2 regions of the Streptomyces sp. NBC_00234 genome follow, and region 1 is predicted to be linked to the other one. Evidence: riboswitches for the same ligand, from Rfam matches in the RefSeq annotation. Region 1 holds a riboswitch; the other holds the start of a gene.
What was found. A riboswitch is a leader RNA that binds a small molecule or an ion and turns the genes downstream of it on or off. The one in region 1 is predicted to bind S-adenosylmethionine.

Region 1 (3,401 bases):
CCGTGCGGTACTTCCACTGGGCGCCCTCGCTGACCAGCTCCTTCACCGCCCGGACGAAGCGCTCGACGTGCTCGTCCGGCGTACCGGCCCCGAAGCTGACCCGGATCGCGTTGAGGGACCGCTCGCCCGGGCCGGCCTCCGGGGCGCCGCACTCGCCCGGGTCCTGCGGGTCGCTGCCCAGCAGGGTCCGCACCAGCGGGTGGGCGCAGAACAGTCCGTCGCGGACGCCGATGCCGTACTCCGCGGAGAGCGCCGCGGCGAAGTGCGAGCTGTTCCAGCCCTCGACGACGAAGGAGATCACGCCGACCCTCGGGGCGTCGTCGCCGAACAGCGAGAGCACCCTGACCTCGGGAACCTCGGCGAGTCCGGCACGGACCGCGGAGACGAGGCGCTGCTCGCGGGCGACGAGGCTGTCGAAGCCCGCCTCGGTCAGCGCCTTGCAGGCGGAGGCGATCGAGTAGACGCCGATGACGTTGGGCGAACCGGCCTCGTGGCGGGCCGCGGTGGTGTGCCACTCCACGTCCACGCCGCCGTCCGCGCGCCGGGCGACCTTGCGCGAGGCCCCGCCGCCGGCCAGGTACGGCTCCGCGTCCTGGAGCCAGTCGGCGCGGCCCGCGAGGACTCCGGAGCCGAAGGGGGCGTACAGCTTGTGTCCGGAGAAGGCGACCCAGTCGACGTCCAGCTCCGCGATGTCCACCGGGTGGTGGGGGGCGAGCTGCGCGGCGTCCAGCACGATGCGCGCGCCGTGGGCGTGGGCGGCGGCGGCCAGTTCCCTGACCGGCCACAGCTCGCCGGTGACGTTGGAGGCGCCGGTGACACAGACCAGTGCGGGCCCGTAGGGGTCGCGTCCGGCGAGCGCGCGCTCCAGGGTCTCGACGGCCTGCGCCGGGGTGCGGGGAGCATTGAGGTAGGTCACGCGGGCGTCGCGCCACGGCAGCAGCGAGGCGTGGTGCTCGGTCTCGTAGACGAACACCTCGCAGTCCGCGGGGATCGCGGCGGCGAGGAGGTTGAGGGAGTCGGTCGTCGAGCGGGTGAAGATCACCTGGTCGTCGGCCCGGCAGCCGAGGAACTCCGCGACCGTCGCGCGGCTGCTCTCGAAGAGGTCCGTGGAGAGCTGCGAGAGGTACCCGGCGCCCCGGTGGACGCTGCCGTAGTACGGGGCGTACGCGGCGACGTCGTCCCACACCCGCTGGAGCGCCGGGGCGCTGGCCGCGTAGTCGAGGGCGGCATACGTGACTTCGCCACCGGTAACGAGCGGAACGGTGACGTCCTTGCCCAGAACCGGCAGCGGGGCACAAACGGACTGGTCGAGGGCAGCGGCGGAGACAGACATGGCGAACTCCCGTAAAAGGCAGGCGAATTCCGCGTGCCGACGCGTTCGCGGCAACGCAGGAGAAGAAAGAAATGAGGGTGCGCGGAGAAGGGCGGGAAGGCCCTAACGCATTCGCTTGCTCACAAGAGGCTCCCTAGGGACCAGGACCCCGGGGGTTGGCATTCACAGATGCCGAGGGGCCCGCGCTTGCCGTAGACCTCGCTGCCTACGGCCTGGTCTTCACCCGGGGCACCCCGCCACGGACGGAGGGTTGCCGGACAGCGAGCCGGGGCCTATTCGCTGTCACTCATGACCTGCCCAGCATCTTGCCATACGCACGGACATGCGCAAGGGCGCGGTCCGCCATGCGGACCGCGCCCCGTGCGTACGGCGTCTGTTCAGGCGTTGCTGGCAGCCACCCAGCGCTCCAGCACCCGCTTGGCGGCACCGGAGTCGACGGACTCCCGGGCCCGGGCGATACCGGCGGCGATCTGCTCGTTCAGCGTGCCAGGCCCGCCGTCCAGGGCGACCAGCGCCGCCGCGGTGTTGAGCAGGACGGCGTCGCGTACCGGGCCGGTCTCGCCGTCCAGCAGCCTGCGGGCGACATCCGCGTTGTACGAGGCGTCGGCGCCGCGCAGGGCCTCCACCGGCACCAGCTCCAGGCCGACCTCGCGCGGGTCGAACGCCTCCTCGCGTACCGCGCCGTCCCGGACCACCCAGACCCGTGAAGTCGCCGTGGTGGTCAGCTCGTCGAGGCCGTCGTCACCGCGGAAGACCAGGGCGGAGTTGCCGCGGTCGGCGAGCACGCCCGCCACGATGGGCGCCATCCGGAGGTCGGCGACTCCGACGGCCTGGGCGCGCACCTGGGCCGGGTTGGTGAGCGGGCCCAGGATGTTGAACGTGGTCTGCGCGCCGAGCTCCTTGCGGGCCTTGGCCGCGTACCGCAGCGCGGGGTGGAACTTCACGGCGAAGCAGAAGGTGATGCCCGCCTCCTCCGCGACCTGGACGACCCGCTGCGGGGTGAGTTCGAGGTTGACGCCGAGCTTCTCCAGGACGTCGGACGCCCCGCTCGCCGACGAGGCGGCGCGGTTGCCGTGCTTGACGACCTTGGCGCCGGCACCCGCGATGACGATCGCCGACATGGTGGAGATGTTGACCGTCTTGGCCAGGTCGCCACCGGTGCCCACGATGTCGACCGTACGGCCCGGCACGTGGATGGTGTTGGCGTGCGCGTACATCGTCCGTACGAGTCCGGTGACCTCGTCGACCGTCTCGCCCTTGGCGCGCAGCGCGACGGCGAAACCGGCGATCTGCGCGTCGGTCGCCTCGCCGCTCATGATGCGATCCATCGCCCACGCGGTGTCGTCCGAGCTCAGGTCCTCGCCGCGCAGCAGGGGGTTCAGCACGCCCGGCCAGGAACGAGCCGCCACGCTGTCGCCGCCGTCCGGGGTCACAACGTTCATGGTCCGCTCCTGGGTCCACAGCCGATAAGGGGATGGCCTCTACCTTATCCAGCCCCGGGGGCGGCAAAGAGCCCCGTCCATTCGATGGACGGGGCTCTCGCCGTGGCGATCAGTTCAGGTGATCAGTGGTGGCCGTGGCCGCTGGTGATCTCCTTGTACTCCTCGGCAGTGGGCTTGGCGATCTGGTTGTCCTCGCCGTAGTAGCCCTTGCTGAGCTTGGCGCGCAGCTTCTCCAGGGGAGAGATCTTGCGCTTGACGCCGTTCTCGTCGACCGCCGGGCCGATCTCGGCCGGCTTGTACTGCTCGTGCGCGGTGAGCGTGTGCAGCTGACCGGGGCTGAGCGGCTCGTGGATCTCGACGAACTCACCGTGCGGCAGGCGCTTGATGATGCCGGACTCGCGTCCGTGCAGCACCTTGTCCTTGTCGCGGCGCTGGAGGCCGAGGCAGATGCGCTTCGTCACGATGAACGCGATGACCGGAGCCACGAAGAACGCGATCCGCACGAACCAGGTGATGGCGTTGATCGACAGGTGGAAGTGCGTGGCCCACAGGTCGTTGCCACCACCGACGAGCAGCACGAAGTACCAGGTGATCCAGGCGACACCGAACGCCGTGCGGGTGGGCAC
Region 2 (3,401 bases), 2.3 Mb from region 1:
TCATGGCGGGTGCCTTCCTTCGGTCTCGGGTGGTCAGCTGGTGGCGAGGCCGGCCGCGCGGAACGCGTCCAGGCTCGGCCGGATCGTCGCGGTCGCCTGCGAGGTCGCGGCCACCGCGTCGAGCGTCTTGAGGCCGTCACCGGTGTTCAGGACGACGGTGGTCAGGGTCGGGTCGATCAGACCCGCCTCGATCAGCTTCTTCGTCACGCCGACCGTCACCCCGCCCGCGGTCTCCGCGAAGATGCCCTCGGTCTGCGCGAGCAGCTTGATCGCGTCGACGATCTGCTCGTCGTTCACGTCCTCGACGGCGCCACCGGTACGGCGGGCGATGTCCAGCACGTACGGACCGTCGGCCGGGTTGCCGATCGCCAGGGACTTGGCGATCGTGTTCGGCTTCTGGGGGCGCACGACGTCGTGACCGGCCTTGAAGGCCACCGAGACCGGGGAGCAGCCCTCGGCCTGGGCACCGAAGATCTTGTACGGCTTGTCCTCGACCAGACCGAGCTTGATGAGCTCCTGGAGCCCCTTGTCGATCTTCGTCAGCTGCGAGCCCGAGGCGATCGGGATCACGAGCTGGTCCGGCAGCTGCCAGCCGAGCTGCTCGCAGATCTCGTACGCGAGGGTCTTGGAGCCCTCGCCGTAGTACGGACGCAGGTTGACGTTGACGAAGCCCCAGCCCTCGCCGAGCGGGTCACCGATGAGCTCGGAGCAGAAGCGGTTGACGTCGTCGTAGTTGCCCTCGATGCCGACCAGTTCACCGCCGTACACCGCGGCCATGACGACCTTGCCCTGCTCCAGGTCGTGCGGGATGAACACGCAGGACCGGAAGCCGGCACGGGCGGCGGCGGCGCCCACCGCACCGGCGAGGTTGCCGGTGGAGGAGCAGGACAGGGTGGTGAAGCCGAAGGCGCGGGCGGCCTCGACGGCGATCGCGACGACACGGTCCTTGAAGGAGTGCGTCGGGTTGCCGGAGTCGTCCTTGACGTACAGACCGCCGGTGACGCCCAGCTCGCGGGCGAGGTTGTCGGCCTTGACCAGCTTGGTGAAGCCGGGGTTGATGTTGGGCTTGTCCGCGACATCGGCGGGGACCGGCAGCAGCGGCGCGTAGCGCCAGATGTTGTTGGGTCCGGCCTCGATGCGCTTCTTCAGCTCGTCGGGGGAGCCGCTCGGCAGGTCGTACGCCACTTCGAGCGGCCCGAAACAGGACGCGCAGGCGAAAAGGGGACCGAGCTCGAATCGCTCGCCGCACTCGCGGCAGGAAAGCGCCGCGGCGGGACCGAGGTCCACAGTGGAAGGGGTGTTCGTCAGATCAGTCTGCACAGCCATGCTGGCGGAGGCCCTTTCTCCTCATCTTCCTCATGGCGCATTTCGCCACAAGACGGATTTGGCACCTTCCCCACCGTGACCTCTCGGTCGATGGGGGGGTTGCCGGGACTTCAACGGGCCGTTCCCTCAGTCCCTCTGGATGAGCGCTGTGGCACTGGATCATCGATCCAGGCATTTGTCGGCGGGTGGACCCCGAGATGCAAGGGCCTTCCGCGTTGTTCAAGACTGTAACCGAAGCCTCGGACTGTTGAGATAGTCGTCCGAACCGCGAGATGGATCACATACAGGGAGTATCGACCGTGCTGGAAGAGGTGGAACGCTGGCTGACCAGGCGTTCCTGGTCGGCTGCCGATCGCCCGCTGGATCGTCTCGCAGCCGCCAGGACACGGGATCCGCACCGCGCGAGCGTCAGTGTCGTCCTGCCCGCCCTCAACGAGGAGGCGACGGTCGGCGCGATCGTGACGACGATCCGGCGCGAGCTGATGGAACGGGTTCCGCTGGTCGACGAGCTGGTCGTGATCGATTCCGGCTCGACCGACGCCACCGCGAGGGTCGCCGCGGAAGCCGGTGCCCGAGTGGTCCACCGGGACGCGATCCTGCCCCGGATACCCGCGGTCCCCGGCAAGGGCGAGGTCCTGTGGCGGTCACTCCTGGTCACGAGCGGGGAGATCGTCTGCTTCGTCGACGCGGACCTGAAGGACTTCTCCGCCGACTTCGTCTCCGGCACCATCGGGCCACTGCTCACCGACCCCTCGGTGCAGTTCGTGAAGGCGATGTACGACCGCCCGCTGGGCAACACCACCGGCCAGGGCGGTCGCGTCACGGAGCTGGTGGCGCGCCCCCTGCTCAATCTGCACTGGCCCCAACTGGCCGGATTCGTCCAGCCGCTCGGCGGCGAGTACGCGGTGCGGCGCTCCCTGCTCGAACAGCTGCCCTTCCCCGTCGGTTACGGAGTGGAGCTGGGCCTGCTCATCGACGCACTGCACACGGTGGGCCTGGACGCGCTGGGCCAGGTCGACGTCGGCGTCCGCAGGCACCGCCACCAGGACGGCCAGGCGCTGGGGCGGATGGCGGCGACGATCTACCGCACCGCACAGCTCCGGCTCTCCCGGGGCCACCTGGTGCGGCCCGCGCTCACCCAGTTCGAGCGGGGCGAGAGCGGCTTCGTCCCCCTCACCCATGCGGTGGACACGGAGGAGCGGCCCCCGATGCGCGAGATCGCGGAGTACGTGTCCCGCCGCGCGGCGTAACCGATTTAGTCATAAAAGTACATAGATTCCCCTTTTATGGCTTTCTCTCGCACCAGGGCTGCTCTGCGCCGCAGGCGCCGACTGCCCGTATACGCCGCAGCCCTGGCCCTGCTGAGCTCCGCGGCGACCGGGCTGATCGCCCCCGCCCAGGCCGCCGCCGATGTCGTCGCCCCGTTCGAGAAGCGGTACGACGAGTCGCTGTACGGCGATTTCCGGACCATCGGCAACACCGTCATGGGCTGCCCCACGGCCCCCGCCGACCTGGCCGCCCGCTGCGCGGTCTCGGCAGGGGGCCAGGGCGGCGACAACAACAACACCTTCGAGATGCGGCGCCTGAACACGGCGGGCACCACCGACGGATACGGGTCGAGCACCGGCGCGGTCACCGTGCCGCCCGGCGCCCGGATCGCCTACGCCCGGCTCTTCTGGGGCGGCAACGACGGCACCTACCGGGGGCCCAGCGGGGCCACCCTGGCACGCTGCGACATCTCCGGCGCCGACGTGACCGGCTCCCCCGGCGGGCCGCTCGAAGCCGTCCCGTCCCTCGGCCTGGCCGGTGCCCCGCCCACGAAGGTCGCCCCCGAGCACCTGGTCCAGGACCCGGCGAGCACGAACGGCCCGCACTACTACACGGGCGAGGCGGACGTCACCGCCGCGTTCACCGGCATGACGGGCGACGGAGCCCCGCTCCCCGTGGCCGTCGGAGACCTATGGGCCGCGAACGGCCGGGGCTGCGTCGCGGGCTGGTCGCTCACCGTCGTCTACGCCTACGACGCCCCCGACGACACGTACGCACCCGACCGACGCAACGTCTACGTCTACGGC

Region 2: another riboswitch for S-adenosylmethionine. It lies ahead of thrC (threonine synthase); the one in region 1 lies ahead of OG230_RS09645 (aminotransferase class V-fold PLP-dependent enzyme).

The regions. Positions count from the first base shown of each region.
Region 1 is NZ_CP108101.1:2,215,927-2,219,327, forward strand. It holds gene OG230_RS09645 (aminotransferase class V-fold PLP-dependent enzyme) at 1-1,333, opposite strand, end outside; SAM riboswitch class IV at 1,511-1,627, opposite strand; gene trpD (anthranilate phosphoribosyltransferase) at 1,711-2,775, opposite strand; gene qcrB (cytochrome bc1 complex cytochrome b subunit) at 2,898-3,401, opposite strand, start outside.
Region 2 is NZ_CP108101.1:4,520,526-4,523,926, reverse strand. It holds gene OG230_RS19935 (MoaD/ThiS family protein) at 1-4, opposite strand, end outside; gene thrC (threonine synthase) at 34-1,326, opposite strand; SAM riboswitch class I at 1,345-1,472, opposite strand; gene OG230_RS19925 (glucosyl-3-phosphoglycerate synthase) at 1,626-2,576, shown strand; gene OG230_RS19920 (DUF7927 domain-containing protein) at 2,613-3,401, shown strand, end outside.